One region of the Photobacterium toruni genome, then DNA from elsewhere that is predicted to be linked to it. Evidence: predicted binding sites of a transcription regulator. Region 1 holds the regulator's gene; the other holds the start of a gene.
The links. Region 1 encodes MetJ, which represses methionine synthesis genes. Its sites were predicted from a motif close to TTAGACNTNTANANGTCTAA; they were not measured.
Positions count from the first base shown of each region.

Region 2: the regulator MetJ is predicted to act here: its motif matches at 10,922-10,941, upstream of metE (5-methyltetrahydropteroyltriglutamate--homocysteine S-methyltransferase).

Region 1 covers NZ_AP024854.1:183,342-199,920, reverse strand. The annotation lists gene OC457_RS00955 (PadR family transcriptional regulator) at 255-821, shown strand; gene OC457_RS00950 (bifunctional aspartate kinase/homoserine dehydrogenase II) at 931-3,345, opposite strand; gene OC457_RS00945 (O-succinylhomoserine (thiol)-lyase) at 3,345-4,511, opposite strand; gene metJ (met regulon transcriptional regulator MetJ) at 4,819-5,136, shown strand; gene rpmE (50S ribosomal protein L31) at 5,258-5,470, opposite strand; gene priA (primosomal protein N') at 5,738-7,939, shown strand; gene cytR (DNA-binding transcriptional regulator CytR) at 8,144-9,148, shown strand; gene OC457_RS00920 (SPOR domain-containing protein) at 9,317-9,916, shown strand; gene hslV (ATP-dependent protease subunit HslV) at 10,099-10,632, shown strand; gene hslU (HslU--HslV peptidase ATPase subunit) at 10,643-11,974, shown strand; gene OC457_RS00905 (1,4-dihydroxy-2-naphthoate polyprenyltransferase) at 12,124-13,032, shown strand; gene zapB (cell division protein ZapB) at 13,113-13,355, opposite strand; gene OC457_RS00895 (MIP/aquaporin family protein) at 13,950-14,801, shown strand; gene glpK (glycerol kinase GlpK) at 14,893-16,413, shown strand.
Region 2 covers NZ_AP024854.1:1,117,841-1,134,419, forward strand. The annotation lists gene dcuC (anaerobic C4-dicarboxylate transporter DcuC) at 1-1,318, opposite strand, end outside; gene OC457_RS05350 (LysR family transcriptional regulator) at 1,564-2,436, opposite strand; gene OC457_RS05355 (MFS transporter) at 2,598-3,797, shown strand; gene OC457_RS05360 (PPC domain-containing protein) at 3,878-4,309, opposite strand; gene glpC (anaerobic glycerol-3-phosphate dehydrogenase subunit GlpC) at 4,427-5,635, opposite strand; gene glpB (glycerol-3-phosphate dehydrogenase subunit GlpB) at 5,635-6,978, opposite strand; gene glpA (anaerobic glycerol-3-phosphate dehydrogenase subunit A) at 6,978-8,630, opposite strand; gene OC457_RS05380 (hypothetical protein) at 8,906-9,574, shown strand; gene OC457_RS05385 (DUF4250 domain-containing protein) at 9,730-9,918, shown strand; gene OC457_RS05390 (LysR substrate-binding domain-containing protein) at 9,944-10,855, opposite strand; gene metE (5-methyltetrahydropteroyltriglutamate--homocysteine S-methyltransferase) at 11,155-13,455, shown strand; gene OC457_RS05400 (META domain-containing protein) at 13,539-13,982, opposite strand; gene OC457_RS05405 (mechanosensitive ion channel family protein) at 14,338-15,993, opposite strand.

The DNA of each region.
Region 1 (16,579 bases):
ATATATTTCAATCAAATTATTATTTTTTTAGTGCTAAATCAATGTCGCTATTATTCACAAGATAATAAATTGAAACGCCTCAGTAACAGATAATTGAACTAGAAGTATCGATATTGAGCAAATTAATGATATTCTATGCGACCGCAATTAGGTAGTGCAAAAGCACGATTATAAATTAAAAACGTCATTTGAAGCGTTACATAATCTAAGCCCTATTGTGTTTTTTTATTTTATATATTTAACGGATAGAAGAGATGTCACTACCACATGTAATTTTAACAGTGCTTAGCACTCGAGAAGCAACTGGTTACGATATAACCAAAGAATTCTCACACAGTATCGGTTATTTTTGGAAAGCGAGTCACCAGCAGGTGTATCGTGAACTTAATAAAATGGCAACTAACGATCAAGTAACCTGTCGTCTTGAACCTCAAGACGGTAAGCCTGATCGAAAAGTATATTCAATTACCGATCTTGGTCGACAGGCATTATTTGAGTGGTTCCAAGAACCGGCTCGTAATCCCACAACTCGCGATGAGTTTTCTGCAAAATTACTGATTTGTGGTGTCCACAATTCATTACCAATGCAGCAGCAACTTGAAGCTTTAATTGATGAATCACACATTTTGATTGGTCATTATCAAGAGCTAGAACAAATTCATTTTGGTGATTACAAAAACATGGATCGTCAACAACGTCTCGACCGTTTAACCTTGCGTCGTGGTCTTCATAACCGCCAAGCTTGGATATTATGGGCAGAAGAAGTATTAGCTGAACTGAAAGATATGGACAGCGAAGGTAGCTCAGTCGCTATCAACTAAGTTTATATTCTATAAAAAACCGCAGTTCAAACTGCGGTTTTTTATTAAAATCAGATCAATATATTCATACCAAATAATAAATAGCAGCATTTAATCGTAATATTATCGACTACAACATTGTCGCTAAGCGATTAATATCAGAAATAAGAGCGCCAGCAGTGATCTCTCGCCCAGCCCCAGGACCACGAATAACTAAGGGATTCTCCCGATACCACTGACTTTCAATCGCAAAAATATTATCGCAGGGTAATAAATTTGCCAACGCATGTTCATTCGGCAATGCTTCTAATCCAACATATGCTTTACCATGGCGATCTAATCGTGCCACATAACGTAATACTTTCTCTTCACGAACAGCACGAGCTAACTTTTCCGCTAATAACAAATCAAGATCAGCCGTATGTTCAAAAAAATCATCAACACTTAGGTTCTGCAAACTTGGTGGAACTAATGATTCAACTTTTACCTGCTGAGGTTCAATCTCAAACCCAGACTCACGTGCTAAAATAACTAATTTCCGCATCACATCAGTACCATCGAGATCATGACGAGGATCCGGTTCAGTTAGCCCCTGTTGCCACGCTTGTTCAAGCAATTCAGAAAACGGCAAACTACCATCAAATTGTTGAAACAACCATGATAACGTCCCTGAAAAAATACCAGAGATAGCTAAAATACAATCACCACTTTCACGTAAATCACGCACAGTATAATTGATAGGCAATCCCGCCCCGACAGTGGCATTGTATAACCAATGACGGCTACTTTTAGCAAAAGCATCAACTACGGTTAGGTATGTCGCTGTGGCTGCCGAACCTGCAATTTTATTTGCTGAAATAAGATGTAGCCCACTCGCGGCTATCTGTGGATATAACGCCGCTAAGTCGTGACTAGCGGTTACGTCAAGAATAACAACGTCATCATAATCAACCGCCGCAAGCTGAGATAATAAGTGTGGTTGCTGATAATCAGTCGCATGCTGCTCAAATTGTATTAATGCAACAGCAGGATCGATACCCTGACTGTCAATCCAACATTGTTGCTGGCCAACAACGCCAATTAAACAAAAATGCATTCCATGACGCTGCTCAAGCGCCGCTTTTTCACGACTAAACAAGCTTAACCAATGTTTGCCAATATTACCTTTACCGCACAGAACAATACCCACACTTTTTTGTGCTTGAAATAATGCTTGATGGATATCATTAACAAGTTGATCAGTTTCTGCTCCCCGTAGTACGGCAACTAAACTAAGATCCGATTCAGATTCTGTCATAAATTCAACGGGAAAGCCTTTTAACTGCTGATAAAACCCATGACAATGATTAGGGTTATTCAACACTCCAGCACCAACGGCTGCAACCATTGAAAAACCTTCACGTAATCGAAGCTCTGCTGCAACCCCACTATCTTGTAATAACCCAAGCACGCTATTTACCATCTCTTGAGTATAAGCCAGAATAATTCGCCGCTTTCCTTTATCAATGGTTTGAGCTAGCGGTTGAAATTGAGCTTTATCTAATAATAATTGCACATCACGCTGAATAGCTAACAGCCCTATCCCTTGTGGTATTTCAAGTTCTATTAAACATACGTCATTTAATGATGAAATAATTTTAGCCCCACGACCGGATGCTAATACCCGTTCAACCCGTGTTGAACCAGACTCTGGTTGATGACTACAACGTAATGTTAAATCAAGAGTACTTTGGGCAACAGGCTGTAATGTACGGCTATGTAAAACAGGGGCAGCAAGACGAGCTAACTCATTTGCTTCATCTAAGCGTAATAAAGGAAGTAAACACGCATTAGTCACTTTATGCGGATCTGCACTGTATACACCAGCGACATCACTCCAAATGGTCACTCGCTCAACCTTCGCTAATGCACCGATCATTGTTGCTGAATAATCAGAACCATTACGACCGAGCAATACTGTTTGTTGATGTTGATTCGCAGCCATAAAGCCGGTGATCACTAATCGCTGCTGCTGATATTGTACAAATAACTGCTCAAGCAATGGCTCTGATAATCGTGTATTAATTTCAGGCTGCACAGCATGCTCTGCGCGTAAAAATAACCGCGAATCAATCACTGCTGCGGCTAATTGTTGTTGATTAAGTAATGCGCTTAATAAGCGGGCTGACCATAACTCACCATGCCCCAAAATCGCATTTTTCATCTCAAGGGTTAACGTTGATTCACCCCATTTAGCTATTAACGCCAAATCTACAGATAACTGTTGCTGTAATAACTCGGCTTGATCAGTTGTTAATAATTCAGTGATCAATTGTTGTTGAAAAGCTCGAATAGACTGTAATGTTGCATGAGCTACCCGTCCGTCAGTAACTAACTGTTCTAACCATAACAATAATTGATTGGTTGTTTTACCTGCAGCGGAGACCACGACTAAATCGTTAGTATTAGAATAAGCACTTAAAATTTCAACAACTCGACGATAACAACTTGAATCAGCAAGGCTACTCCCCCCAAATTTATGTAACTGGCGTCGTTCTTTTTTCATCAACATAACTCCTCAGCAGCCGCAAATGCTTGAGTAAGATCAGTAATTAAATCACGAGGATCTTCTAACCCAACCGATAACCGTAATAAAGACGTTGAAATTCCAGCCGCGTGTTGTGCTTCATCAGTCATCGCACGATGAGTCATTGATGCCGGGTGAGCAATTAAACTCTCCGTTCCCCCTAATGATTCCGCCAATGAAAACAGCTGAAGTGTTTTAACAAACTGTTCCAGTTGCGAATAACTTCCCACAAACTCAAAACTCATCATTGAGCCAAAACCACTTTGTTGACGCTTAGCGATCTCATGCCCTGGATGGGTAGGTAAACTTGGGTGGTAAATAGTGCCAACTAATGGTTGCTGCTGCAAATAGGCTAATACCGCGGCACCATTTTCTTCATGCATTCTCATTCTCGGTGCTAAAGTACGTAAACCACGCAACGTCAAATACGCATCAAAAGGAGCCCCGGTGGCACCAATACAATTAGCCCACCACGTTAAATTTTCTGCGGCTGATTGTGCTTTAGCAATTAAAACACCACCAACAACATCTGAATGGCCATTGATATATTTAGTGGTTGAATGCACCACAAAATCAGCACCAAGTGATAAAGGTTGTTGTAATAACGGCGACAAAAAGGTGTTATCGACAGCAACTTGGCAACCAACAGCCTGTGCTTGCTGACTGATAGCCTTAATATCTATCACTCTTACCAAAGGATTTGATGGCGTTTCAAGCCAAAGTAAAGTTGGTTTTTGAGCTAAAGCAGTCGCTAGCGCGTCGGGATCAGATTGGTCAATGAACAGTACTTTAAAATCCCCTTTTTGAGCGCGCGTATTAAATAAACGATAACTACCACCATAACAATCATGGGGGGCAACAAGCAGATCATTTGGTCCCAACAATGCTGACACTAATAAATTCATCGCAGCAGTACCGCAACTTGTCACCACTCCACCCGCGCCACCTTCCATCTCACTCAAAGCATCGGCTAAGGTATTTCGAGTTGGATTACCTGAACGAGAATAATCGTATTGAGGTAACTCACCTAAAGCCGGAAAACTGTAAGTCGAGGTAAGATAAATAGGAGGAACAACAGCATTAAACTGTGAATCAGTATCAATGCCCGTACGAACCGCAATAGTTGCAAGCTGCTTATCACTCATAATAACGTTCCTTGTTATAAAGGGGTGAACCCTGTAAATAAATAATGGTCGTTGTAAACAACCTTAACCACATCAAAATAAGACGTCAACACTTCTAGACATCTATATGTCTTTGCTTATAGCAGTAAATCCCGCTAAAATTCAGTCATTGAAAAAAATAGTCGTGATCTAACAACGGTTGTATGCCACGGTAGAGGACAAACTAGCGATGTTCACGTAATATCGCCGCCTATCATGACTATGTACTAACAACCGTCATCGCGACATTGTTATTATTATTAATTAAACATCGCTGAGAAGGTAAAACATGGCAAAGTGGAATGGCGAATATATTAGCCCTTATGCAGAACACGGTAAGAAAAATGAACAAGTCAAAAAAATTACAGTGTCTATTCCATTAAAGGTTCTCAAAATTCTTACTGATGAACGTACTCGTCGTCAGGTCAATAACCTGCGCCACGCTACCAATAGTGAACTACTTTGTGAAGCTTTCTTACATGCCTATACAGGCCAACCACTACCTACAGATGATGATATCCGTAAAGACCATCCCGACGATCTTCCTGCAGAAGCTAAATTATTAATGGAAGCGATGGGTATCAGCTACGAAGACATTAATGAATAATATGTACATGAAATAGCAAAAAACCAGCATCAATGCTGGTTTTTTTATATCTTACAAATTTAAACAATAAAAAAAGGGATGCTTGCGCATCCCTTTTTTTTTAAATTCAGCTGGCAAGTAATTACTTGCTAGTAAGCGCACCAAAACGCTTGTTGAATTTATCCACACGACCGCCAGAGCTAACTTGACGTTGCTTACCAGTGTAGAATGGGTGACACTTATCGCATACATCAAGGTTGATGTCTTTGCTCATAGTAGAGTTAAATACGAAAGTGTTGCCACAAGAACAACGTGCGTTTACTTCTTTGTATTCTGGGTGGATACCTTGTTTCATGGGGAAACCTCAAGTTAAGGCCGTGTCGCTCTCCCGATCCAAAGCCGGGCACCACACGTGGTTAATAAAATAGTCTATCGTAAAATTACGACAAATCAGGCGGCGTATAGTAATCAATCATTACTCATAGATCAACTCAGACACTGTTTTTTTATTGCTCTTTTATTCATCGTTAAAACAGTCAATAATGATTGCGGCATCGCAGTACTTATTCCCTATCCTGCGATCTGTTACTATTTAGTGCAAGCTCAATTAAAGCGATAAAATATGACCCCCTCAATAGCACGCGTTGCTTTACCTGTCCCACTTGATAAAACATTTGATTATTTAATCAAACCTGATACCACCCCAGTTATCGGTGGACGCGTGCTAGTGCCTTTTGGACGCCAACGATTAGTTGGAATCGTTGTTGCTATTGGTCATGATTCTGATTTTCCCATTCAACAGTTAAAGCCTATTCAACACGTTTTAGATAACCAGCCGTTATGGCAACCCGCTTTATTTGCATTATTAAAATGGGCCAGTCGTTATTACCAATATCCATTAGGTGACACTCTCGCCAATGCGATGCCCGCTTTACTGCGGAAAGGACGTGAAGCCTCAACCGCAAGCCTAAAATTTTGGCACCTTACCGAGACGGGTCGAGAACAGCCCTTAAATGGTTTAAAGCGCGCACCTAAACAAGCTCAAATTCTAAATCTATTACGCAATGGTGCACTCAGTCACGAAAGTTTACTCGCGCATGACGTTAGCAGCGCAACACTAAAAGCTGTCATGCAAAAAGGCTGGATAAACCAACAACAACAGCAACCAAAACAATATCAATGGCAGCCAAAATTTGCCATCACAGAACAGAAACCACGCTTAAATGAAGAGCAAGCATTAGCAATTGCAACGGTTAACAGTAACCCAGGATTTGGCTGTTATCTGCTAGATGGTGTTACTGGTTCGGGAAAAACTGAGGTCTACCTAAATTTACTTGAGCCTATTTTAGCGGCAGGTAAGCAAGCGCTAATTTTAGTACCCGAGATTGGCCTTACGCCACAAACAATCAATCGCTTTAAACGCCGCTTTAATGTTCCTTTAGAAACCGTTCACTCAGGTCTAAATGATAGCGAACGTATGACAGCATGGCTTGCTGGACGTGATAATCAAGCCGGGATTATTATTGGAACACGCTCAGCATTGTTCACCCCATTTGCAAACCTTGGCATTATTATTGTTGATGAAGAGCATGATGCGTCTTATAAACAACAAGATAGCCTACGTTATCACGCTCGAGATCTTGCCGTGATGCGAGCCAATAAAGAAAATATTCCTATTATCTTAGGCTCAGCAACCCCTGCACTTGAAACCTTACATAATGCGCAAACAGGTAAATACCATTATCTCACCCTATCAAAGCGCGCAGGTAATGCCAGTGCTGCCCGCCATGGGGTGATTGATGTTAAAGGCTTATATTTAAATGCGGGATTATCAGCACCACTGATCGCTGAAATGCGTAAAAATCTTAATGCTGGCAATCAAGTAATGCTATTTCTGAATCGACGTGGATTTTCACCCGCGATGATGTGCCATGAATGTGGCTGGATTGCAGAATGTGATCGTTGTGATGCGTATTACACACTACACCAACAATCGGGTGAATTACGTTGCCATCATTGTGCGACTCAAAGACCAATAATGCATCAATGCCAACAATGCGGATCAACGCAATTATCACCTGTCGGTGTTGGTACCGAACAACTAGAAGCGCAATTAGCCACGCTTTTTCCTGAGTTTAAAACCGTACGTATTGATCGAGACAGCACTCGCCGCAAAGGCACATTAGAAAACTATTTAGAAGCAATTAAGAATAACGAATATCAAATTTTAATCGGCACTCAAATGTTAGCCAAAGGCCATCATTTCCCTAATGTCACATTAGTGGCATTAATTGATGTTGATAGCGCATTATTCAGTAATGATTTTCGAGCATCAGAGCGACTCGCACAACTTTTTATACAGGTAGCAGGTCGAGCAGGACGAGCGAGTAAGCCCGGATCAGTATTATTACAAACGCATCATCCCGAGCACCAGTTATTACAATCATTACTGCATAAAGGCTATGGCGTTTTTTCTCAAACAGCATTAATTGAACGCCAACAAGCATTATTACCGCCATTTACTCACTTAGTATTACTGCGGGCAGAGGCCAATGACAGTGATTTAGTGTGTCAGTTTTTACAACAAATTAGAGCTATTTTTGAAGCAAGCCCAGTTTATGATCAAGATTGTTGTGTCTTAGGACCTAACCCCGCACCACTTGCTCGACGTGCTGGGCGGTTTAGATGGCAATTAATTTTACAAATTCCTAATCGAAATAAACTTCAACAAATGCTTACTATTGCCAAGCCTGCTATCCAACTATTACCGCTTGCTAAAAAAATTCGGTGGTCAATTGATGTCGAACCACAAGATTTAACTTAAACTAGACAATGCGATGCATCTCACATAGCGAATGTAATTTATGCTATTGAAAGCAAGTTTCAGCTAATGCATCCATTCTACAATATGCTTATGAATTGACTTTTTTCAGTCAGTTACGATTAGCTGGTAAGTCTATCTGTCTATTTTCGTCATCACAGATAACCAGCTGTACACTAGAAAGATATAGCAAAAGAGGAAAGCACTATGGCGACAATGAAGGACGTTGCCCAGCTAGCCGGGGTATCAACCGCGACGGTTTCGCGCGCACTAATGAACCCGGAAAAAGTATCGGCATCAACAAGGAAAAAAGTTGAGCAAGCCGTAATGGAAGCTGGATATTCACCAAACTCACTGGCACGTAACCTACGCCGCAATGAATCGAAAACTATCGTGACAATTGTTCCGGATATCTGTGATCCTTATTTCACTGAGATTATTCGTGGCATTGAAGAAGCCGCGATGGAAAATGGTTATTTAGTGTTACTCGGTGATAGCGGTCAACAACAGCGTCGAGAAAATTCATTTGCTAATTTAGTGTTTACTAAACAAGCTGATGGCATGTTGTTATTAGGTAATAATTTACCGTTTGACGTCAGCAAACCTGAACAAAAAAATCTACCGCCGCTGGTTATGGCATGTGAATATGCACCTGAACTTGAATTACCAACTGTGCATATTGATAACCTAACCGCCGCCTTTGATGCAGTGAATTACCTGACTCAAATGGGCCATAAGCGCATTGCTCAAATTACTGGCCCCGATAAAGCAGCCTTATCGCAATTCCGTCAACAAGGCTATCAACAAGCACTGCGTCGTGGAGGCATCACTCTAAATCCTGCTTACACCATTAAAGGTGATTTCAGTTTTGCGGCAGGCGCACGCGCAATAACTGCCCTGCTTGCTTTACCAGAGCCACCAACAGCATTATTTTGTCACTCAGATGTGATGGCAATTGGCGCGATGCAACAAGCTAAACGTCTTGGCTTACGTGTTCCGCATGATATTTCGATTGTCGGTTTTGATGATATCCAATTTGCAGAATATTGCGATCCACCCTTAACGACGGTCTCACAACCTCGTTATGAGATTGGCCGTCAAGCTATGATCATGTTACTTGAATTACTCAAAGGTAAAGATGTTCAGGCTGGTTCACGATTATTAGATGCAAAACTGGTTATTCGCGAAAGTGCAGCGCCACCAAGTCGCTAATTGATTATCCCCATATTCGATGTGTTACCGCACGAAGATCATAAAACTGATCATCTTTATCGTAATATGGGGCTAATTATCAATGAAACCGCGATAATAACTAGTCAGGATCAATCCAACTTTGTAACATAGTATTCTATCTATCTTCCCTATTAATTTGTCGATATTGTGGCCACTAAAGATTATGTAAAACGCGGGCGCTCACCGAAACCAGCGCCAATAAAGGCAAAAGCCAGCCATAAGGGCAAAAAAACACCATCAACCAGTTTTCCCACAAAATGGGCGGCATTGGCTGTTATATTAGTGTGTGGACTCATTGTGGGGTTATTTTTCCTTTCCGGTACTGATGTACCTGAAACCGCACCGGTGACCCCTGCGGCAATTATTGTCAAACCGCAGCCAGCAAAAACCAATACCAATGCCTTACCGCCAAAACCTGAAGAGAAATGGCGCTATATTCAAGAGCTAGAAAATAAAAAAGTCATTGTGCCAGCATTAACGCCAAAACAAGTTATTGCTGAAAATAAGCCAGCGAAACCTTATCTTTTACAATGTGGTGCTTACCATAGCCAATCCCAAGCGGATGAACGTAAAGCAACCATTGCATTTCAAGGCTTAAACAGTCAGATAAAAATATCAACCAATGATAAAGGCACTTGGTATCGTGTCGTACTCGGCCCCTATAAAGATAAGCGTTTAGCTATGGATGATCAGAATAAATTACAAAAAAATGGGATTAGTCCTTGTGCCATTTGGTTCTGGGAATAATCCGTACCATACTAAATAACAATCAAGGATGCTCAACCAGCATCCTTTTTTATTAATGCAATTGTTCGTATATCACCGCAGGCAATTGTTACACCACACCTTGAAAATCTACGCTTCTATCCCCAGATCTAAAATATTAAAGATACCGGCTAACGTCGGAGCTGAATCAAAGAGGGTTTAACGTGACAACTATTGTATCTGTTCGTCGTAACGATAAAGTCGTAATTGCTGGTGATGGTCAAGTGTCACTAGGCAATACAGTTATGAAAGGCAACGCACGCAAAGTTCGTCGTCTCTATAACGATAAAGTACTCGCTGGTTTTGCTGGCGGTACTGCTGATGCCTTTACTTTATTTGAGCGTTTTGAACGTAAATTAGAAATGCATCAAGGCCATCTATTGAAATCAGCCGTTGAGTTAGCCAAAGATTGGCGTACCGATCGCGCCCTAAGAAAGTTAGAAGCTTTATTAGTTGTTGCTGACGAAACTGGCTCATTAATTATTACTGGTAATGGTGATGTAGTGCAACCCGAGCACGATTTAGTCGCGATTGGCTCTGGTGGTAACTTCGCTCAAGCTGCAGCGATTGCACTATTAGAAAATACTGATCTTAGCGCCCGTGAAATAGCAGAAAAAGCGTTAAATATTGCGGGTGATATTTGTGTGTTTACCAACCACAATCACACTATTGAAGAACTAGAAACTAAGTCTAAGTAAGGAAGTTGCAATGTCTGAGATGACTCCTCGCGAAATCGTTCACGAGCTTGATCGCCATATTATCGGTCAAGACAAAGCCAAGCGAGCGGTTGCGATTGCACTGCGTAATCGCTGGCGTCGTATGCAGCTTCCTGAAGAGCTGCGCGTAGAAGTAACCCCAAAAAATATTCTGATGATTGGTCCTACCGGTGTCGGTAAAACTGAAATCGCACGCCGCTTAGCAAAATTAGCGAATGCGCCATTCATTAAAGTTGAAGCAACTAAGTTTACTGAAGTTGGTTATGTTGGTAAGGAAGTCGAAACCATTATTCGCGACCTTACTGATGTCGCGGTGAAAATGGTACATCAACAAGCAACAGAAAAAGTACGCGCCCATGCTGAAGAGTTAGCAGAAGAGCGTATTCTTGATGTGTTATTACCACCAGCACGCGATGCATGGGGACAAAACGAAGAAGCACCAACGGAATCAAACACCCGTCAATCTTTCCGTAAAAAATTACGTGAAGGTAAACTTGATGATAAAGAAATCGAGATTGATGTAGCTGCACCACAAATGGGCGTTGAAATTATGGCGCCTCCTGGTATGGAAGAAATGACCAACCAGCTGCAAGGTATGTTCCAAAATCTTGCAGGTAACACCAGCAAAAAACGCAAGATGAAAATCAAAGATGCGTTAAAAGCAGCAACGGAAGAAGAAGCCGCTAAACTAATAAACCAAGAAGAATTAAAAGAACAAGCAATCTTTGCTGCAGAAAACAACGGCATCGTATTTATCGATGAGATCGATAAAATCTGTAAACGCGGTGAATCATCAGGTCCTGATGTGTCACGCGAAGGTGTGCAGCGCGACCTATTACCATTAGTCGAAGGTAGCACAGTATCAACTAAACACGGTATGGTGAAAACAGACCACATCCTGTTTGTTGCATCCGGTGCATTCCAAGTTGCTAAACCATCAGATTTAATTCCAGAACTGCAAGGTCGTTTACCGATCCGCGTTGAACTAGAAGCACTGACTAGCCATGACTTTAAACGTATTCTTACTGAGCCTAAAGCCTCTTTAACTCAGCAATATGTCGCACTAATGGCAACAGAATCAGTTGATATCGAATTTACAGCAGATGGCGTTGATAGTTTGGCTGAAGCAGCATGGCAGGTAAATGAGCGCACTGAAAATATTGGTGCCCGCCGTTTATACACCGTGATGGAACGCTTAATGGAAGAAATTTCTTATGATGCTAGCGAAAAAGCAGGCGAGAAATTCCTGATCGATAACACTTATGTACAAACGCGTTTAGGCGAATTTGTTGCAGATGAAGATTTAAGTCGTTTCATTTTATAATCGAATTTAAATCAATTATTTTTAGTATAAACGGTGCGTTTTATCGCACCGTTTTTTTTGTTTGTTAACTAACATTAATGGGATAAATTTGCGCATAACCAAATTTACGCCATAATACCTTTTCAGTATTCACTTTAAGTATCTAATTTATGAACTCACCCTCTTCACTGACAATTTGGTTAGATGCCGCAAGACCAAAAACGTTACCCCTTGCTATCGCCTCTATTGTCTGCGGTAGTGCTGTGGCAAAATGGCATGGCAGTTTTTCTGCAAGTATTGCAGCACTCGCGTTGTTAACCGCCCTTCTATTACAAATCCTTTCTAACCTTGCCAACGATTATGGCGATGCCGTTAAAGGTACCGACAATGATGATCGTTTAGGTCCACAACGGGCAATGCAATCAGGTTTAGTCACAGCAGCAACAATGCGTAAGGCGATGATTATTAATATCATACTTACTGCAATTAGTGGTTTAACCTTGATTTTAATCGCCTGTAAAAACCCCCATGATATTGTTGGCTTCTTAGTGCTCGGATTATTAGCGATTGCCGCATCAATTGCGTATACCGTCGGTAATAAACCTTATGGTTATCGTGGTCTTGGGGATCTATCAGTATTGATCTTTTTTGGATGGCTTGGTGTTGCAGGCACTTATTATTTACAAGCAGGACAAATTGATTCGTTGATCATGTTACCAGCAACAGCTTGTGGGTTATTAGCTGTCGGTGTGCTCAATATCAATAATCTACGTGATATCGATAATGATAAAGCATGTGGCAAGCAAACCTTGGTAGTGCGTATGGGTCCACAATGGGGACGTAAATACCATTTAGTATTACTGTCTACTAGTGTGATCTTTTTTAGTTTATTTGCCCTATTAGAAGTAAAGTCGCTCTTTGGCTGGTTATTTATTTTAAGTTTACCACTACTGATTAAGCACGGTCGTCAAGTGTATCACTCAACAGATGGTGCAGCGTTAAGACCCATGATGGCAACCATGGTTAAATGCGCTTTAATCACTAATTTATTATTTGCAGTTGGTATGGTGTTAGCATAATAGCTAAAATATCGGCTCGGTATCTCACTCTATTTTAGGTGTTATACCAAGCCGATAGTCATATTAAAATAAATGCGCGATTATTCTACGCTATCCATTTTGCCTAGTAGCATACGTACACGTTCTTGCCATACGTTATGCTCACCACGTAGCTTTTCGTTATCTTGAACAAGACTCTCACGACCAGAACGTAGTTCTTGTGCTTCCATAGCTAGGCTATCATTTTTTTCTTTTAGTTCATCAATTTCCATTTGTAGCAAAGAAATTGAATCCACAGCCATTTGAACTTTGGCTTCCAATTTTTCCAACATTTCTAGAGACATATTGTTCACCTGATCTATGCCCATATTATTACCTTAACAATTGAAGGTAATCTCTACGGACAGGGTTATATACATTCAGCCACTATTCTAACGAGGCAATGGCTTGCTGACATCTACATTTCCATTGCATTAGTGCAACTGACGGAAAATCATACAAGTCTGATGTAATTTTTGCAAAGTAAGCCGATATCGTTCCAATTTAGCAGTTAAAAACCGCTAAACCCAACAACATTACGTCCCTTTTCCCCGCTTTAATACCATCAAAATCAACTTGTCACATTCAACTATCAATAATGTGATAGCGACAAACTTTCTCAAATTATGCCTGACATTACCATGATAATTTAGCATCGCCATTTTATATTGCATCACCGTAGCCTATGGCTTCTGCAACAATATAGCTTAAATGCCATTATCGATGATCTCCCCTTGGTTTACCCAACAATAAAAAGCCACCAAACGCTCATTTTAGAAAATAGTCTATGCTCGAACGCACATTTCTGACGCGTTATTATTTAAAAAAAAAACAACTATTGTAAATTACAGCGCATAAGAATAATGAATACCCTACATACTCACAAAAGGACTGACACTATGGCAAGTTCCAAACCTAATGCGCTCGTCGGAGAATGTTTTGCGGAATTTATCGGTACTGGACTACTGATATTTTTTGGCGTTGGCTGTGTCGCTGCAATGAAATTAGCAGGGGCCGATTTTGGTCAATGGGAAATAAGTATTATGTGGGGTCTTGGCGTAGCCATTGCTATTTATGTTACTGCTGGCGTTTCTGGTGCCCATTTAAATCCAGCCGTTACCATTGCGCTTGCCAGTTTCCATGGTTTCAATAAGCGCAAAGTTTTACCGTATATTACAGCACAACTATTAGGTGCTTTTACCTCTGCTGCTTTAATTTATGGGCTATACAGCAATTTATTTACTGATTATGAAACCAGCCATAACATTGTTCGTGGTACAGCTGCGAGCCTTGATACCGCTTCTATTTTTTCAACATTCCCTCATCCATCATTAAGTTTTAGTGGTGCATTTGCAGTTGAATTTGTCATTACAGCAGTATTGATGTTTGCCATTTTAGCTATCGGTGATGATAAAAATGGTGCGCCTCGCGGTGCAATGGGTCCTCTGCTTATCGGTATATTAATTGCTGTTATCGGTGGCTCATTAGGTCCACTGACGGGCTTTGCCATGAACCCAGCGCGTGATTTTGGCCCCAAATTACTGACCTTCTTTGCGGGTTGGGACTCGGTTGCCCTAACGGGAGCAAAAGATATTCCTTACTTTATCGTCCCTATCCTAGCACCAATTTGTGGCGCATTATTCGGTGGTTGGGCATATCCTAAATTTATGAGTGTTTATCTACCAGGTAACAAATGTACGCTACCTAATAAATGTGAAAACAAGACAGATACTCCAGCGGTTGAAGCATAAAATTTGATCTTCCAATAAGTCTAAGGGGTATTAACCACATACTCCTTAGTGACACCTACTCAACAATTATAAAGATAACGAGGAACTCATCATGACTACTGAACGAAAATATATTGTGGCGCTAGATCAAGGAACAACCAGTTCTCGCGCAGTGGTACTCGATCACAATGCCAATATCGTTTGTTCGTCACAACGCGAATTTACTCAAATCTATCCTAAAGCAGGCTGGGTTGAGCATGATCCTCTTGAAATTTATGCAACCCAAAGTTCAACCATGGTTGAAGCATTAGCCAAAGCAGGTATTCGTAGCGATCAAGTTGCTGCTATTGGTATCACCAACCAGCGTGAAACAACCATTGTTTGGAATAAAAAAACCGGTAAACCTGTTTATAACGCTATCGTATGGCAATGTCGTCGTACTGCTGATATGTGTGAAGAATTAAAACAACAAGGGTTAACGGATTATATTCGTGAAGCCACAGGTTTAGTGGTTGACCCATACTTCTCAGGCACCAAAGTAAAATGGATCCTCGATAACGTTAAAGGCGCTCGTGAACAAGCCGAAGCGGGTGAACTATTATTTGGTACCGTTGATACATGGTTGATTTGGAAAATGACTCAAGGTCGTGTTTTCGTGACGGATTACACCAACGCATCTCGCACTATGTTATTTAATATCAACACATTACAATGGGATGAGAAGTTATTATCGGTATTGGACATTCCACTATCAATGATGCCAGAAGTAAAAGCATCATCTGAAGTATATGGTCAAACCAATATTGGTGGTAAAGGCGGTACTCGTATTCCTATTGCAGGTATTGCAGGTGATCAACAAGCGGCTTTATTTGGTCAAATGTGTGTTTCTGCCGGCCAAGCTAAAAACACTTACGGTACTGGTTGTTTCTTGCTAATGAATACAGGCAAAGAAAAAGTCACCTCCCATAACGGTCTGCTAACAACGCTTGCTTGTGGCCCTAAAGGTGATGTTGCTTACGCCCTTGAAGGCGCGGTATTTATGGGAGGCGCATCGGTTCAATGGTTGCGTGATGAAGTTAAATTACTCAGTGATGCCAATGATTCAGAATACTTTGCAGAGAAAGTCGGCAGTGCTAACGGAGTTTATGTCGTGCCAGCCTTTACCGGTTTAGGTGCACCATATTGGGACCCGTATGCTCGTGGGGCAATTGTTGGGCTAACTCGAGGAGTTAATTCTAACCATATTATTCGCGCCACCCTTGAAAGTGTTGCTTACCAAACTCGTGATGTGCTTGATGCAATGCAAGCCGATTCAGGCATTAAACTTGATATCTTACGCGTTGATGGCGGCGCGGTTGCTAATAATTTCTTAATGCAATTCCAATCAGATATTTTAGCCACTGAAGTTCATCGCCCCGTTGTGACAGAAGTAACGGCACTTGGCGCGGCTTACTTAGCAGGTCTGGCAATTGGTTTTTGGGATAGCATTGATGAGCTTCAACATAAATCACAATTAGATCGTAGCTTTACACCGTGTGAAGATGACAAAAAACGTAACCGCCGCTACCGTGGCTGGCAACGTGCCGTTGAATGCGCCAAAGGTTGGGCATTTGATGAAGAAGATGATGAATAATCCTTATTAGCCTCATCACAGGCCTGCTTATAATAGCAGGCCTTTTTCATTTATCTGCGACGACATAATACTGATTCTATTGCGTTAGATCATCAACCGATACCGTTGACAATCGAATTTCTCCCCGTGCTAACACCTCAATTATGCTAAAATTTACGCTGATTTT
Region 2 (16,579 bases), 930 kb from region 1:
GACCACAAAGAACAGGAACAACGGTACGTTTAACTACATCAAAAGGGTTGATTTTTGCCATACCCGATGTTGCAACAATAACACCAGATACAGGTGAGATTGTACGACCTAAATTTGATGCTTGTAGCATAGGAATAATTAAGAACGCAGGGTGTAATCCTAATTTACCTGCTAGTTGAGGCGCAAGTTCTACAAATGCATAGAAAGGTGCGTTACCTGAACCTGTTGCAATTGCTGCCGCTACGGTTAGTGCGGTTAATAGTAGCATTAGTGCGAAACCGCCAGCACCTGCTTTATCAGCTAAAGCAATGAGGTTGTCGATTGTGCCAACAGTCATAAGGCCTTGTGCAAAAACCCCCGCAGCAACTAATAGCATTACCACGCCTTTAAATGCATCACCCATACCGGCATAACAAGATTCAAGATTACTTAATGTTGTTTTACCGTTTAAACGGTTAGACAAGAAATCAACTACGGCACCTAATGCAATAGAAACGATGACAATGGTGTAAATATCAAGTTTTAAGCCTGGAATCGTCTCACCATTAAACAAGAATACACCGATGATAGGCATAAAAGGTAAGATCGAGTAGTAACTTGGTGCATGCACTTCCATTTCAGAAATATCAACACGTTCCATTGGGGTGTTGTCTTTCTTATCAAGGTATTTATTCCAGAAAAATGCAGCAACTGCCATCACAATAATAGCGCAGATTGAAACAGGTAATACTGTTTCTACAGCAAATACATGTAAAGGTAAGCCTGACTTTTCAGCAGCAACAACAACATCACCTGATGTTGGTGACAGAATGATAGCAGCAGGCGATGCGCAGACGGCTGCAGCAGCAGGGCGAGAAATGCCCATTGCTGTCATCATTGGGAATAGAGTTGCCATTAATAGCACGCCAAGGCCTGTTGCAGAGCTTACAGCAAGCGACATTAAGCAGGCTACAATATATGCGGCAACTAATAAAGCGTAAGGCGATTTGATAAAAGAAAGAGGTTTAGAAAATTGCTTAACAACGACGTTATTTGCGCCAATGTGTGTCATATAAGAAGCAAAACCACACAATAGCATGATTTGTAAGCCGAGACCGCCGCCACGGTTTTGCAGCATGTATTTAACATATTCTAAAGAGTCAGTTAATAAATTACCTGTAGAAGCAACTTTTGCGGGTAAAACAGAATGGCCTAATAAACCAGCTATAATTAATAACGAAACCCCCGCAGTTAATAAAACGCCAGCAGCGTTATATCCTTTTACAATGTAATAGCCAACAGCGATGGTGATCACTAAACCAATTAATAATTCCGTCATGGAAATTCCTTTTCTTAAATCAAAAAATGTATATTTATGACATTTAGCAGTCTGTTTTTCATAAACTACGCGCGTAATGTAGCGAAAAAAAAGTTTATGAACGACTATTAACCGATCAATATATGATCTACTCCCTATTTTTATTGATAATGTTAATGGTTTTACTCGATTGGTGAGGTTGTTTGGTAGGTAACTGTTTTTTATCTGTTAAATTTCGTTAGGAAGAATGCATTTTTTTACGTTTATTATTGGCATTGTTGTTTTACATATTCGATGAATGTTCTATCTGCAAGAGATAAATAACCTTGTTTTCGCCATGCCATCGCAAGATCTAACTGAATTGGCTCTGCAAACGGAATAGGAATAAGGTGGGCTTCATGTTCTGTGACTAATTCAAGTAATGCTGTTATAGCAAAATCATGGCGAATAATTTGTAAGATCATCGGTAATAAATTAGTTTCAAATGAAATGTTTGGGGTTAAATTATGCTGTTCACAGACTAAATCCAGCATTTCACGATGAAAATAACCTGGTTTAAATGCGACTAATTCTTGTCCGAAAAAATCGTCAAAACTGAGCTCTTGTTTGTTTGCAAAGTCATGTTGTTCACTAACGACAGCGACCATTTGTGAACGTAAAAGATGCTCAGTTTGTAAGCTTTCAGGTACGGCTTGATTAATAATAACCCCAAGGTCTAACTCGCCATCAAGTAGCATTTGTCGAATCGATTGTGTACCTGCTTCGACAATCGTTAATTTTAAATTAGGATAATGACTTTTAAACCCCATCAATATTTGGGGAAAGAAATATGATCCTAACATACTGGGTACGCCAAATCGTACTTCACCTTTTTCTAACCCACGTAACTCTTTCATTGCAAGTGTTGCATCATCTATTTTTTGTAAAATTTGTTTCGCATGTATCAGTAATACTTCTCCTTCTTGAGTTAACGTAACTTTACGCTCATTTCGATAAAATAGAGTAAGTTCTAATTCTTGTTCAAGTTTTTTTATCGCAATACTAAGTGCTGGTTGTGCGATGTGAAGCTGTTTTGCTGCGCGAGTGAAGTTTTTTGTTTCTGCTAATTGGGTAAAATAAGTAAGTAGGCGAGTATCCATAGCTATAGTCTTTATATATCACTGTGATATTTATTATATATTTTATTTATTATGCTGCTGTTGTTATTGTCTTGTCACGTTATGTTTAGTTTTGATGAATAATACATTATTACCCTAATTGTGTAGCACACTAAACATGGTTCTCTTTTGGTGATGAAATCATGATAGAAACGAATACAGTAGCCTATAAAAAGACCAGCTTTGCATTGGCATTAGGCTCGTTTATTGTTTTTTGTAATTTGTATTTGTTCCAACCGATGTTGCCGTTGATGGCAACTGAATTTTCTGTATCTGCAACGCAAATTAATTGGATATTAGCAGCAACAACATTAATGCTTGCCGTTTGTTTAATTCCATGGGCGATTGCATCAGAGATGGTTGGGCGACGAATAATTATGGTGATCAGTTTATTATTGATGCCAGTTGTTGGTATTGCGATGGTTTTTACTCATAATTTATTTGCATTAACCTTAGCAAGGGCCGTTATGGGAATATCTGTCGCAGGTTATGTTGCCGTTGCCGTTGCTTATATGGCAGAAGAATTTAGTCCTAAGGCATTAATGTTAGCCGTCGGTGGTTATATTAGTGCGAATTCATTAGGAGGAATAGCAGGACGATTATATGGCGGTATTATAGGTGAGAAATTAGGTTGGCATTGGGCTGTTTTAGGTATGGCGATCATGAGCTTTATTGGCGCAGTCATTGTCATTAAATTATTACCACAACAACAACATTTTATTCGCCATGGTCATAAACTACGAGTTCATGGTCATCAACTCTTTGCCCATCTTAAACAACCTATATTATGGCTAGCAATGCTAATTGGTGGGTTGAATTTTGCTTTATTTATTAATCTTTATTCTGTTACAGGATTTAGATTGGTTGCTGCACCGTTTAACTTACCATTGAGCTGGGCTTCTCTTATTTTTCTTTGTTATCTCAGTGGTACGGTAACATCACGATTAAGTGGTCGTTGGGCAAGTCGATATAGTCCATTATCCGGTATGATTTTGGGGGGTATTTTAAGCTTAGTGGGAATGTGGTTAGGTTTAATAGAATCACGAATTACAATTTTCATTAGCTTATTGTTATTAAGTTCAGGTGCATTTTTCACTCACTCATTAGCTTATGCTTGGGTCAGTCAACACGCTAAGGTCGCTAAGGCAACAGCAACTGCACTGTATTTAGTTCATTATTATGTTGGTGGTAGCTTAGGTGGATTCTTATTAATTTATTGCTGGCAATATGGCGGCTGGGATACTGTTGTTGCAGGCGGAACCGCATTATATTTGATCATGTTTATATTGTGTGGATTGTTAATTAAATCAGCACATCGACAGCTTGTACCGCAACCAAATTAAAGACTGAATTGTTATTTAACAGTGTTGTTGTCTTATTACTAACCCGTAATTAAGTTGCAACACTGTTGAATAAAGAAGGTTTAATCAATCGCAATAGTTAACGTGTAATGGCTACTTTCGCCTCGACGCGCAAAAGCACGATATTGACCAATACGGATACTGTATTTACCGCTATAAGGTAATGTATATTCACCATGTTGATTAAGGTCTGTAGAAAAGGGGCTTAAATCAGCGATACGTTCAAGTTTAGAATTTAAAAGAATAATCCATAATTTAGTGCTTTTAGTGTCTAAGGTTACTTTTAAATGTTGGCTTTTTTTGGCATAAAAAACATAATTATTAACATCATAGTTAGCGACGGTTGTGGTGTATTGACCGCTGCTTGCACCCGTTTTAAAGTGAATAGTCTCATGGCTATCAGCAGCGATTGCCATAAAAGAACAACTGCTTAAAACCAGTGCTACAAAAAGTAATCCTAGCTGTTTTATATATAACATAATACGACTTAACATTTGATAAACCGATCTTGTTAACGATATTAACGTGTTAAAAGTACGCAGTATTTAATCGGGGGAAATACTGCGCATTTGATTAGTATTATCAAAAAGAGGCAAATGGTAAAGTTATGTTTAATCAGTGAGTGCCATTGCAAGTAAACTAATAGGGTGGATTGTAGTTAAATGAGTATTTTCTTCAATTTGCCATTTACATGTTTCACAATCAGTTATTGCATAATCAGCGTTAGCACTGCGTATTTTTTGAAATAAATCTTCACCAATTTTCATCGATGTATCATAATTTTCAGTTTTAAAACCATAAGTACCCGCTAAACCACAGCATTGACTATCCAATACTTCAAGTTCTAATCCTGGGATCATTTTCAGTAACTCAATGGTGTATAAACTTCCACCAGTACGCTCAAGGTGACATGGTGTATGATAAACCACTTTTTTATTAATAGGTTTGAGCTTAGGCGTATTACCATTCATAAAGGCTTTGAGTAAAAAACGGGTAACATACTCAATGCGATCAGCAACTTTGGCATTATCAATTTTTAATACATGCGGATATTCTTCACGCAAAGTAAAGGCACAAGTTGAAGAGGTGGATACAATAGTCGAATTATATTTTTCAATAACTGCTTCAAAACTTTGAGTATTAAGTAATGCATTTTTCTTGGCTTTATCAAAGAATCCGTTTGCAATTAATGGCACACCACAGCATTTTTCTTTATCCAATAACTGCACACCAATATTCATTGCATTCATAACTTTAACAAAATCTTGACCTAATAGTGGATTATTATAATTCACATAACAGCCGTGAAAGTAATGCACTTGTTGTGGATAGCGTGTCTGATTCGAGCAATGCTTTTTATACCATTGGCGGAATGTACCATGAGAATATTTAGGCAAACTTTTATGATCATGAACACCAATGGTTTTATGCATGATTTTTTTTACAGGTTTCATGCCTGTAATTGCATTAACGAAAGGTGCAAAAGGTGTTGCGACTGTCCCCATTAAATCAGTATGGCTTAAGACGAAATCTCGAATCGTTTTAATATTGAGGTCGTGTTTAGCATGTTTACTACGTGCAACGGCAATCATGTCGCCGATTTTTACCCCTGAAGGGCAAGCGGTTTCACAGCGTTTACAGTTAGTGCATAGTTTAAGCATATCATCATAAAATTCCGCACTTTTGATCCGTAATCGTTCACCATCTGGACCGCATTGTTTTGGACCGGGGTAATTAGGATTTGCTTTAGCAACAGGGCAATAAACGGTACATACGGTGCATTTAATGCATTGGTCAAAACTGGTATCTTGCTTGAGCATTAGATATTGCCCTCTGCTAATGATGGAAAAATTGCGGTTGAGCTGTGTTTATCGTGTAAGGCGATCATTGATTGGGCCGCATGAAAGCCAGTGCTGATAGCAACACCGCTGCCACTGCCTTCAAAAATTGGATTGTAATGTGCTAAAATAGCTCCGGCACAATAGAGATTGGTAATTGTGTTACCGTTAAGACTTGGTTGTAACTGTTGATTTGTTTCAACGCCCATTCCTAAAAACTGATGCGGTTGGTCACTGAAAAATTGAGGTTGATACCAGTGCTGGTGGTTAGTGGATGTTAATGGCGCAATATCTAATCCCAAAATTGCTTCTTCAATATGATGACGTTCAGCATGTAAACCACGGCTAAAGAAGCTGCCACTAGCAAGTAAATAATGATTGGCAATTAATGGCATATCGCCGTGATGACGTGTAAAAATACGTTGTAATTGGTTATTTTTAAATTCGCCATGAGTGACCTCATCACCGGCAAGAATTAACCCACCTAGTGATTTGTAGTAGCTTTTCATAGCATCTTCCAAACGAATACCAAGTAATGATGGTGGCATAGTTGGAATTTCACATAATGTATAACCGGTTAATTGTTCAAGTTTTTTAATGATTTTAATCCCAGTGCCGTTACCAAATACGGCAGGAATAACGACAAGATCCGTCTCACCGATAGTATTTTTCATCGCTAAGGAAAAACGTTGTAATTTATGCTCATCAGCTAAAACACGAGAAATATCAATCGAACGATATTCACATGGATTACGTTGCATTAATTCAGTTTCAGGTAATGCAATGGCAGCCGTCGTTATCTCTACGTTAGCAAAGTGGGGAAGTAGACGTAAATTATCAGCCGCTAATTGGGGTTGAAAATCACGGAAACCATCAATAGTTACTAAGGCCAATTTACGCAATGATTTAGCGGGTTCAAACATAGGAAAGGGGTGCACAGTGGATTGTGATAGCCATGTCGCTTTAAACGTTCCCATTGGTGTAATACGCAAATGGTTACAATCATCAGATTGATGACTCAGTTCAATGCCAAGATGTGCCATTGTCTGTTGATACCAATCAATCGCTTGGCGAGTAACATTAATTCCTACTTTACTATAAGGATGTTGTGGAGATTGATTAGCTAAAGTTTCAAACTCATCAAAAGGGTAATGTGTTGTTGTGCCATTAGGTAAACGACTTAATACATCAATTGATCCAGAAGAAAAATGCAGTGCACTTTGTCCTGCAGCAATAACGGCTGTTTTTAGTCCAGCTTGAGCACAACGGATCGCGCAGGTTAAGCCAGCAACACCACCACCAATAATTATATTATCAAATTTCATTATTTTTCCTCACAAAGTGGCTGGTTAGTATTGGCTGATGTGGATGTTGGTGGAATATCACTTACACCAAATAGACCTTCATAAATCCAATAAGAGAATTCAGCTTCACGTAGAGCATCTCCCCAAAAGACAGGTTTAATGCCTTTCCAACGTTCTTCAAGAAAATCACTGAGAATATGACTAGCATGGTTACCATCAGTATTACCATATTCAGCAAATAAACCTGCAGCACGATAAGAACATAATTCACCTTGGCAAGGTCCCATGCCAACACGGGTACGGCGACGTAAATCAACTAGGTTATGAACATCCAGTTGTTTGATTGCATATTCAACTTCGCCACAGGTCACCATTTCACATTCACAAATAATGGCTTGGCTTTTCTTATCATCCGTTAAAAATTGTTCAGCACGCTCACCATGGCGATAGTAAGCAGATTGATAAACAGGCTTAGCTAAGCTGGCGGTATGTTTAATGGTTTTAGGCTGCTCTGAACCTGGTAATGGTTGTTGATGAGTGGTACACGGCGTGGAATTACCGAGTTTTTTCGCCACAAGATCAGTGGTCCATTCTGCCATCATGCGGTAAGTCATTAACTTACCGCCAGTGATAGTAATAAAACCGTCCATGCTATCGCGTTCAGCATGATCTAATAACACGATTCCACGGCTAATATTACGACCACTAGTATCACCATCGACCGCAACTAATGGTCGCACGCCAGCATAAGCACGTAATACACGAGTATTGGCCATGATCGGTGCTAGCTTAGCTCCTTCTTTTAGTAAGATATCAATTTCTTTACTTGTAACATGTAGATTATCAATATCTTTATAATCAATACGTTCAGATGTTGTTCCAATTAATGAGATGGTATCACCAGGCACTAAGATATCGGCATCAGATGGTTTTCGGCAGCGGTTGATGACTAAGTTATTAATGCGATAATCTAAGATCAACAATGATCCTTTGGCAGGGAACATAGTGATATTAAGATCACCGTATTGACATATTTGTTGTCCCCAGATCCCTGCGGCATTAATTACTTGTTGGGCTCTAATTTCAAAATGAGTATTCGTTTTTAAATTTAAACAGTTAACCCCTTTTACGGCACCATTTTCTTGAATAAGCGCGGTGACAAAAGTGTGGTTAAAAAGTTGTGCACCATGTTCTATAGCATCAAGTGCGTTAGAAGAAGCTAAGCGAAAGGGATCAATGGTACCGTCGGGGACTTTTACGGCACCTATAAGTTGTGGGTTACAATTAGGTTCTAGTCTTAATGCTTGTTGTGGTGTTAATTGTTCAACATCAATATCGGCACTTTGGCAGGCGTTAATAAATTGTTGTTGAAATTGTAGATCATCATCAGGTAGAGATATAAATAACCCTTGTGTATCTTCCACACAATGGCGTGCAATATTTTTAAGGATACGATTTTCAATAATACATTCTTTGGCTGATTCTGGATCCGTTACTGCATAACGTGCACCTGAATGAAGTAAGCCATGGTTACGACCGGTTGTACCAGAGGCTAAATCGTCTTTTTCTATTAAGATACATTTAATACCGCGCAGGGCGCAGTCACGCATAATTCCTGTTCCCGTTGCGCCACCGCCGATGATCACAACCTCTGTTTCTAGCCAAGTCGTCATGTTCGTTTCGCTTATCGTTATTGAATACATTATTAGCGTTAATAACGCCCTCTATTTAATAGGGTTAATATGCCACTAATTTACATAATGTTTGGTGAGCAATCGCACATAAATGAGCGAACGAACATTTCACGCGTTCCTTTTTGTTCATTGTTGTGTCGTTTGGATAATATCAGGCAGATAGATACGAATAAATATCAGCTGAAGGCTCTTATTCGCATCTTGCTGTGACTTGAGTATAATTGTGCTCCTTTTCTTCTTAATTGATGCTTATTATGATCGGCTATCTCGCATTTTTAATTCCAGCACTGCTTGGTGCGCAATGTATTCTTACGTTAGTACTCACCAAAGGGGAGATCTGCCCTGGTCAACGAGGTCGAGTACATAAAATGTTACCAGTATTGCTTATTGGATGGCTACTTGCCGCAATTAGTCAAGCTTGGGCAGTACTCCCTTTATTGAGTTTGTTATTTTTCACCGTTAAAGTAAAAACCAGTAAAACGCGAGATTCAGGGCCATTAAAGGTGCTTTATGGTTCGAATTTATTGGGATTTATTAGTTGGATTTTTTTATTTCCGATGATGGATATGCCTGAAGTATTGCTAAGTTTAGTGGCGATGGCTTTGTATGGTAGTTTACTTGCTCATGTTTTATTGACGTTTTCGCGTACACGATTACAGGCTTTCCACCGTATTTTGCCGTTTGTTGGCTTTATTAGTGCCATCGTGTCGGTATTACTCTTAGTTTGGAAAGTGATTTTTATGGGAGAGGCTGCAACCGCACCTTATACTGTCGAAATCATTATTTCATTATTATGTTTAGTGGCTGCAATGCTGGTATGGTCAGGGCATATTTTATTGCACAAAACGATCAATAAATGGCAGTTATTAGTGACAGCAGTGTTACTTACATTCTCTGCAGTAATGCAATTAACATTATTCTAATACTTAAATCAGAAGTGTTATGAGCCTTTATCTTATGTGAGATAAGGGCTTTTTTTTATCTGTTATTGATGAAAAGGAGAAAGGATGATAAGTCGTCTATGCTTAATAAACAGAGGTAACATTGACTGTGATTATTAAGCTGTAAGGGGGGAAGAATGGAAATCAATAATTTACTTGGTATGGATACCCATATTGTCATTGGTATTGTTAATGAGCGTCTACGACTTGAGTGCAATTCAATGGCAGAATTAGCATCTCGTTATGAATTAAGTGAGACTGAGCTGTCTGATAAAATGGCGCAACAAGGCTATCACTATGACCCATTGAATAATCAGTTTAAATAAACAGGGCTGGCATTTATACAAGGTATTAAACCGTTTTAATACCTTGTAGGTGCTGTTGACACTGTTGTTTAGCTGTTGCAAAAAAAGCATTCAGATAATGATGTTTTTGTTCAGAGGCTCGTACTGCGGCAAATAAACGTCGCCATAATCCTTTACCTAATGGCTTACTGATTATCAATCCCTGTTGCACAAAATTATCAACGGCCCAATTAGGTAATGCTGCAACCCCCATTCCTGCTGATACCATCTGAATTAACATTAAACTATTATCTGCTTGTTTCCACGCTAATGGCTCAATACCTGCTGGGTGAAGGAAATGCTTAACTATATCGAGACGATTACGCTGAATGGGATAACTGAGTACGGTTTGATGAGCGAGATCAGCTGGAACAATATTCGATTTAGTGGCTAATAATGACTGTGGGGCAACAATTAAACACATCTCAAAATCAAACAGCGGCTCATAATGAATCTCATGGCGTAGCTGAATATCTGATGTGATCACTAAATCTAATTCGCCTTTTGCCAGAGCAGGAATGGGCTCAAAACTAAATCCTGATGAAAAATCAATATCCACATCTGGCCATAATCCTTGGTACTGTTTTAATGCGGGCATTAGCCACTGAAAACAAGAATGGCACTCAATCGCCATCTGTAATCGACCTGCTGTTTGGTGTCTATTGCTGGCTAATTCTTGTTCTGCTGCTTGTATTGTAGGTAAAACTTTATCCGCTAAAGCTAATAGTATTTTTCCTTCCGCCGTAAAGCGGACAGGGCGTGTTTTGCGTAAAAAGAGAGGGCTGCCTAAACGTTGTTCAAGATCTCTTAATTGATGCGACAGTGCTGATTGCGTTAAGCATAAATTATTGGCTGTTGCTGTGAGTGATCCTGTTGTTCTTAGTACCATTAATGTTTTTAGATGTTTAAGTTCAATCATATTCCGTCCTTGAATCTTTGCGATATAAGTTGATTGTTTTTTAATCTACATTGTTAATGGGTGACTGTAAACATCTAGACGGCTAAACGTCTATTATAGTGATAAGTATTATAAATTACCATTCCTCTAACGTGAAAAAAACTCATGATCATTATGAGATAAATTACCTTGTTGTCAGTGTTGTTGTCCGTCACTGTGTTAATCAACCGACGTCATCTTAGCCATTATTTTTAGATGGATTTATGGTTGATAAGATATTGAATTAGAGGGATATAATAATGGTAATAGCATCAAATAAAATGACTACAGAAGCAAAAACAATGACTCATATACTTGGATATCCACGGGTTGGAAATCAGCGTGAATTAAAGTTTGCTCAAGAGCGTTATTGGCGTGGTGAGAGTGATCAAGCACAACTGAAACAGGTTGGAAGAGACTTACGTCATCGTCATTGGAATGATCAAATTAAAGCAGGACTTGATTATGTCGCTGTTGGGGATTTTGCTTGGTATGATCATGTGTTAGGAACCAGCATGCTGCTTGGCCATATTCCAACACGTCATCAAAAGGGGTTTCCTGACTTAGATACGTTGTTCAGTGTTGCGCGGGGTAAAGCACCAACAGGATGTACTTGTGCCGCAGCTGATATGACGAAATGGTTTAACACAAATTATCATTATATCGTGCCTGAATTTACCGCAGACGATAGTTTTAATGTCAGCTGGCAGCAGTTATTTGAAGAAGTCGCTGAGGCAAAAAAAGCAGGTCATAATGTCAAACCCATATTATTAGGGCCGGTCTCTTATTTATGGCTAGGAAAAGAAAAACAGCAGGGGTTTGATCGCTTAACATTATTGCCACGATTGTTGACAGCTTATCAGCAAATATTAACTAAATTAGCGGTATTAGGTGTCGAGTGGGTCCAGATTGATGAACCGGCACTCGCCCTTGAATTACCACAAGAGTGGGCCGCGAGTTTTAAATTGGCTTATCAAGTGTTACACGGTGGACCTAAATTATTACTGACTACGTATTTTGATGATATTAGTCACCAATTAGCCATAATTTCACAGCTTAATGTCGATGGTTTGCATATTGATTTATCGGCAGCCCCTGCACAATTAACAACTGTTGCTGAGGCTATCCCTGATCATTGGGTATTATCTGCTGGAGTGATCAATGGGCGTAACGTATGGCGCGCAGATCTGGCTGAATGGCTAACGTGTTTACAACCAATTAAACAACAATTAGGGGCTAATCTGTGGCTAGCGAGTTCATGTTCGTTATTGCATAGTCCTATAGATGTAGAGAGTGAAATAGAGCTTGATGCTGATGTTCGTCAATGGTTAGCATTTGCTAAACAAAAGTGTGGCGAAATAACACTGTTAGCACAGGCGCTTGATGGTGATTTGGCAGCGATTGCAGAATGTGTAACTTACAGTGCTAGCATAAAAGATCGTTTGAACAGTAAGCGAGTGAATAATCTACAAGTACAGCAACGGGCAGCAGCAATTAATCCCCAATTAGCTGAACGTGATCGCCCTTATTCTGAGCGGGCAATTCAGCAGCAACACGCATTGCAGTTGCCATTATTACCGACCACAACTATTGGTTCATTTCCACAAACAACAACGATTCGTAGTCAACGGCGTGATTTTAAAGCAGGGCGGATCAGTGAATCTGATTATAACCAAGCATTAGAAGTACATATTCAAGATGCCATCACTCGTCAACATCGTTTGGGGCTTGATGTTCTTGTTCATGGTGAAGCGGAACGCAATGATATGGTGGAGTATTTTGCAGAGCAGCTAGAAGGCTTTGTTGTTACGCAATATGGATGGGTGCAAAGTTATGGCTCCCGTTGTGTAAAACCTGTGATTATTGTATCAGATATTTATCGCGCTCAACCAATAACGGTAGAATGGAGTCGATATGCGCAATCCTTAACATCTCAACTGGTTAAGGGGATGCTAACCGGTCCTGTGACGATATTAGGTTGGACGTTTGCGCGTGAAGATTTATCACGTGAAGCGATAGCAAATCAAATTGCTTTATCCTTACGGGATGAAGTGGCTGATTTACAGGCTGCTGGCATTAAAATCATTCAAATTGATGAGCCGGCAATAAGAGAAGGGTTACCGCTAAAACAAAGCCAATGGCAAGAGTATCTTGATTGGGCAGTAAAAGCGTTTAAGATCTCAGCTGCAGGCGCTGGCTCACAAACACAAATTCATACTCATATGTGTTATAGCGAATTTAACCAGATCATTGCATCTGTTGCTGCGTTAGATGCTGATGTAATTACAATTGAAACATCACGTTCAGATATGGACTTACTTAAGGCGTTTGAAGCGTTTGCTTACCCCAATCAAATTGGTCCTGGTGTGTATGATATTCATTCACCTAATATTCCAGAAGTTGATACGATAACAGCGTTAATTGATAAAGCTGCGGCATTAATTCCGATTGAACGCTTATGGATCAATCCTGATTGTGGCTTAAAAACGCGGAATTGGACGGAAACTGAAGCTGCTCTAACGAATATGGTGACTGCTGCACATATTCTGCGTAAAAAGTATTACAAGGTCAGTGCTGCATAATCTGTGAATAATAAAAAGCTGCTTACACACATTTATTTGTTATCAAAAGTGTGTAAACAGCTCTTATTTTTGGTTGTAGGCGATTATTTTGCTGGTGTTGCTGCCATATCACGAGCAAATGTTAACGTATGCTTAGCATTTGTCATTGTCATTGTATCGCCTGAAACGCTAACTTTATTCCAATCAGACATCGATTGTGTAAATGTTTGCTCAACTTTCATTTCACTATCTGGGCATAACATCATTGTCATTCCCATTTTTTCAATACGGAATTGTCCTTCCTTTACTTCAGCCTGACCAAAGTAACGATTACAGCCTGCATGTCCATTCGCTGCAAGATCAGTGGCTAACTCTAATGTTGGTACTGGTTGAGAAAGCACTTGATTATCAATTTTCACTAACGACCAGCTACCGTTAGCAAGTTCAGAAGCAGTTATTGATTGTGGTGTTTTCGAAGTAAGACCTGTTGTTGAACATGCAGCTAACATCATCGGGAGTACCATTGCTGCTAATAGACGCTTTTTCATTATAGTTATTCCTGAACAGTAATATTAATAAATGAGCAAAAGTGCAAACACAAAATGTTGAAGTTTGCTTGACAACATAAATGTCATTTCTTTTTAATGCATGCGCGTTAACGTTCATGCTGATTATGGGAATATTGAATAAAAACTGAGGTTAATTCAATACTTGCTCTTTACGATTATACCTATTTATTGCGTAATCTCGCGGATTTATTTGTTACTAAAGGTATATTTGTGACATGTTTAATGATAATAACAAAACTGTTGTTAAGTTAATGAGAGGATCATTGCACTTAATTGTCAGCGTAAGAAAAGGGCAAGTAAGTACTTGCCCTTTTAATATTTTGACTATGAGTGATTATACCGTTTTTGATTCGATGGCTTTTTCAATCATGTGTAAATGCACATCTTGCTGTGGGAATGGAATTGAAATACCTTCGCGATCAAAGCGCATTTTCACTTCTCTCGTGATGTCCCAATAAACATCCCAATAATCGTCAGTCTTAACCCAAGGGCGAACAATAAAATCAACTGAAGATGTATTTAATGTGTGTAGCTTGATAGTTGGCTCTGGGCTACGTAAAACAGAAGGGTGAGATTCAACAATTTCTTGTAAAACACGTTCTGTTTTTTCGATATCATCGCTATAACCGATACCAAAAATCATATCGATACGGCGCACTTTTTCATGTGTTACGTTCTTAATAATATCACCCCAAATTTTACTATTGGGTACGATAATAATTTCATTACTGAATGTTTTGATCGTTGTATTTACTAGGCTCATGTGGCTTACTTTGCCAGTAATACTTCCCGCTTCAACTAGATCACCGACATCAAACGGACGGTAGATCAGCAGCATCATGCCTGAAGCAAAATTAGACAATGTATCTTGTAATGCAAAACCAACAATAATACCCGCAACACCAAAACCGGTTAAAATTGGGGCAAGGTTTAAACCTACTTGTGATAGTGCAATTAAGATACCAATCGCAAATACAATTTTACCTGACATTGAAATAAAGAATTCTTGCATAAGCATCGACATTTTTAAGTTCTTTGTCGATACGGCGCGTGTCACCATTTTACGAACAATATTCTTTAATGTTTTGAATGCAAAAATAATAAATATAAAGATAATCACTTTAAAGATCATCTGTGGTAAATTTTCAAAAAGCCATGAACTAAAGTCAGTTGTCCATGATGTTACAATTGACCACATAACTTTACTATTTAGTAAATCATCAGTTACATTACCCGTTTTTTCAAAGAGTAAACGCTTATATTCAGCAGTGTCTAATCCCATGCTATCAGCAAGCTTAACTAAATCTGTTAAGTTTTTTGTATCACTATCGACTTGGCGTTGAGATAAAATTTGGGTGATTTGTAATGCTTTTAACTCATCGCCCGTTGCTGACTTTATTTGTTTATTGTTTAACTCTAGTGCTTGGCTACCAAAAGTCAGAGATGCTGACATAAAGTCAAGACGGTGCTCAACATTCTTTTTAAGTGCTTTAACTGAGTTAGGTTGTGGTTTACCTAAACGTTTCATCCATTGGTAATTTTCCCATTCATCATTAAGAACGAGAATGATAAAATCACGACTTTCAGTAAGGGCTTTTAAAGCAACTAATTTGTCGGTATCTTTTGCTTTATCAAGCTCTTTTTGATCACGTTCAACTTTAGTTTGTAAAAATTTTTCAGCCTCAGCCGCAAACTTTATTTGTTGTTCTACTTGTTTAATTAGTAGTTTTTTGTCTGCTTGCTTATCGTCAATTAAATCAGTTAATGTTTGTCTTAATTCTTTGTTCTTATTGAGCAATTGTAAGCGAACTACATCAAGTGATGAGCCAGTTGTTGATGTTGCTTCTTTTGCTAATGTGTTTAGTTCAAGGTTAAGTTTCTGAAGTTGTTGATATTCAAGATTAATTTCTTGATGAGGTGTCGATTGTGGTTTTGTGTCGGCAAAACTCAGCGTAGAAACGAAGATAAGCATTAATACCAGTAAGCGCATATTGCGGTAAACTCCTGCTGGTGATATGGAAACATGATGTTACCAATTTCTATGCTATTGGTAACAAGCTATTTATTGTCATTAGACAAATGTTTGTAATTATAGCTAAATCGACGCTTACGGCTATATATATTCAATGTTATGTAGAAAAAATGACACTAGACAGATATCTTATTTATTCATTGGTAGATTTAGGGGATTATTTATGGGAGGTCTGATTGGCACAAAAAATGACATTATTTGAAATCCCATGTCCAATTGGGTATCCAAGGTTCTTGTATCAATACGATAACACTATTATTTTGTGAATAAGAGGGTATTAATTGTTGTAAGTGTGTGTAATGAGATCTATCGACAATAAGAATATTACAATCACTATTAATAATTTCGTTGATGAATAATGTTGGATCTATCTCTTTTATTAATTGATACGTATTAATATTAAGATGATTGAAATGGCTTGAAAATGAACTTGTTACAGCAGAATTATTAATCAATAGGCCCACTGATCTTATTGGAATATTGGTTGATGTTAATACATTTATCCATGATGTTACTTGTGTTATTGGTAATTTATAGCACATTC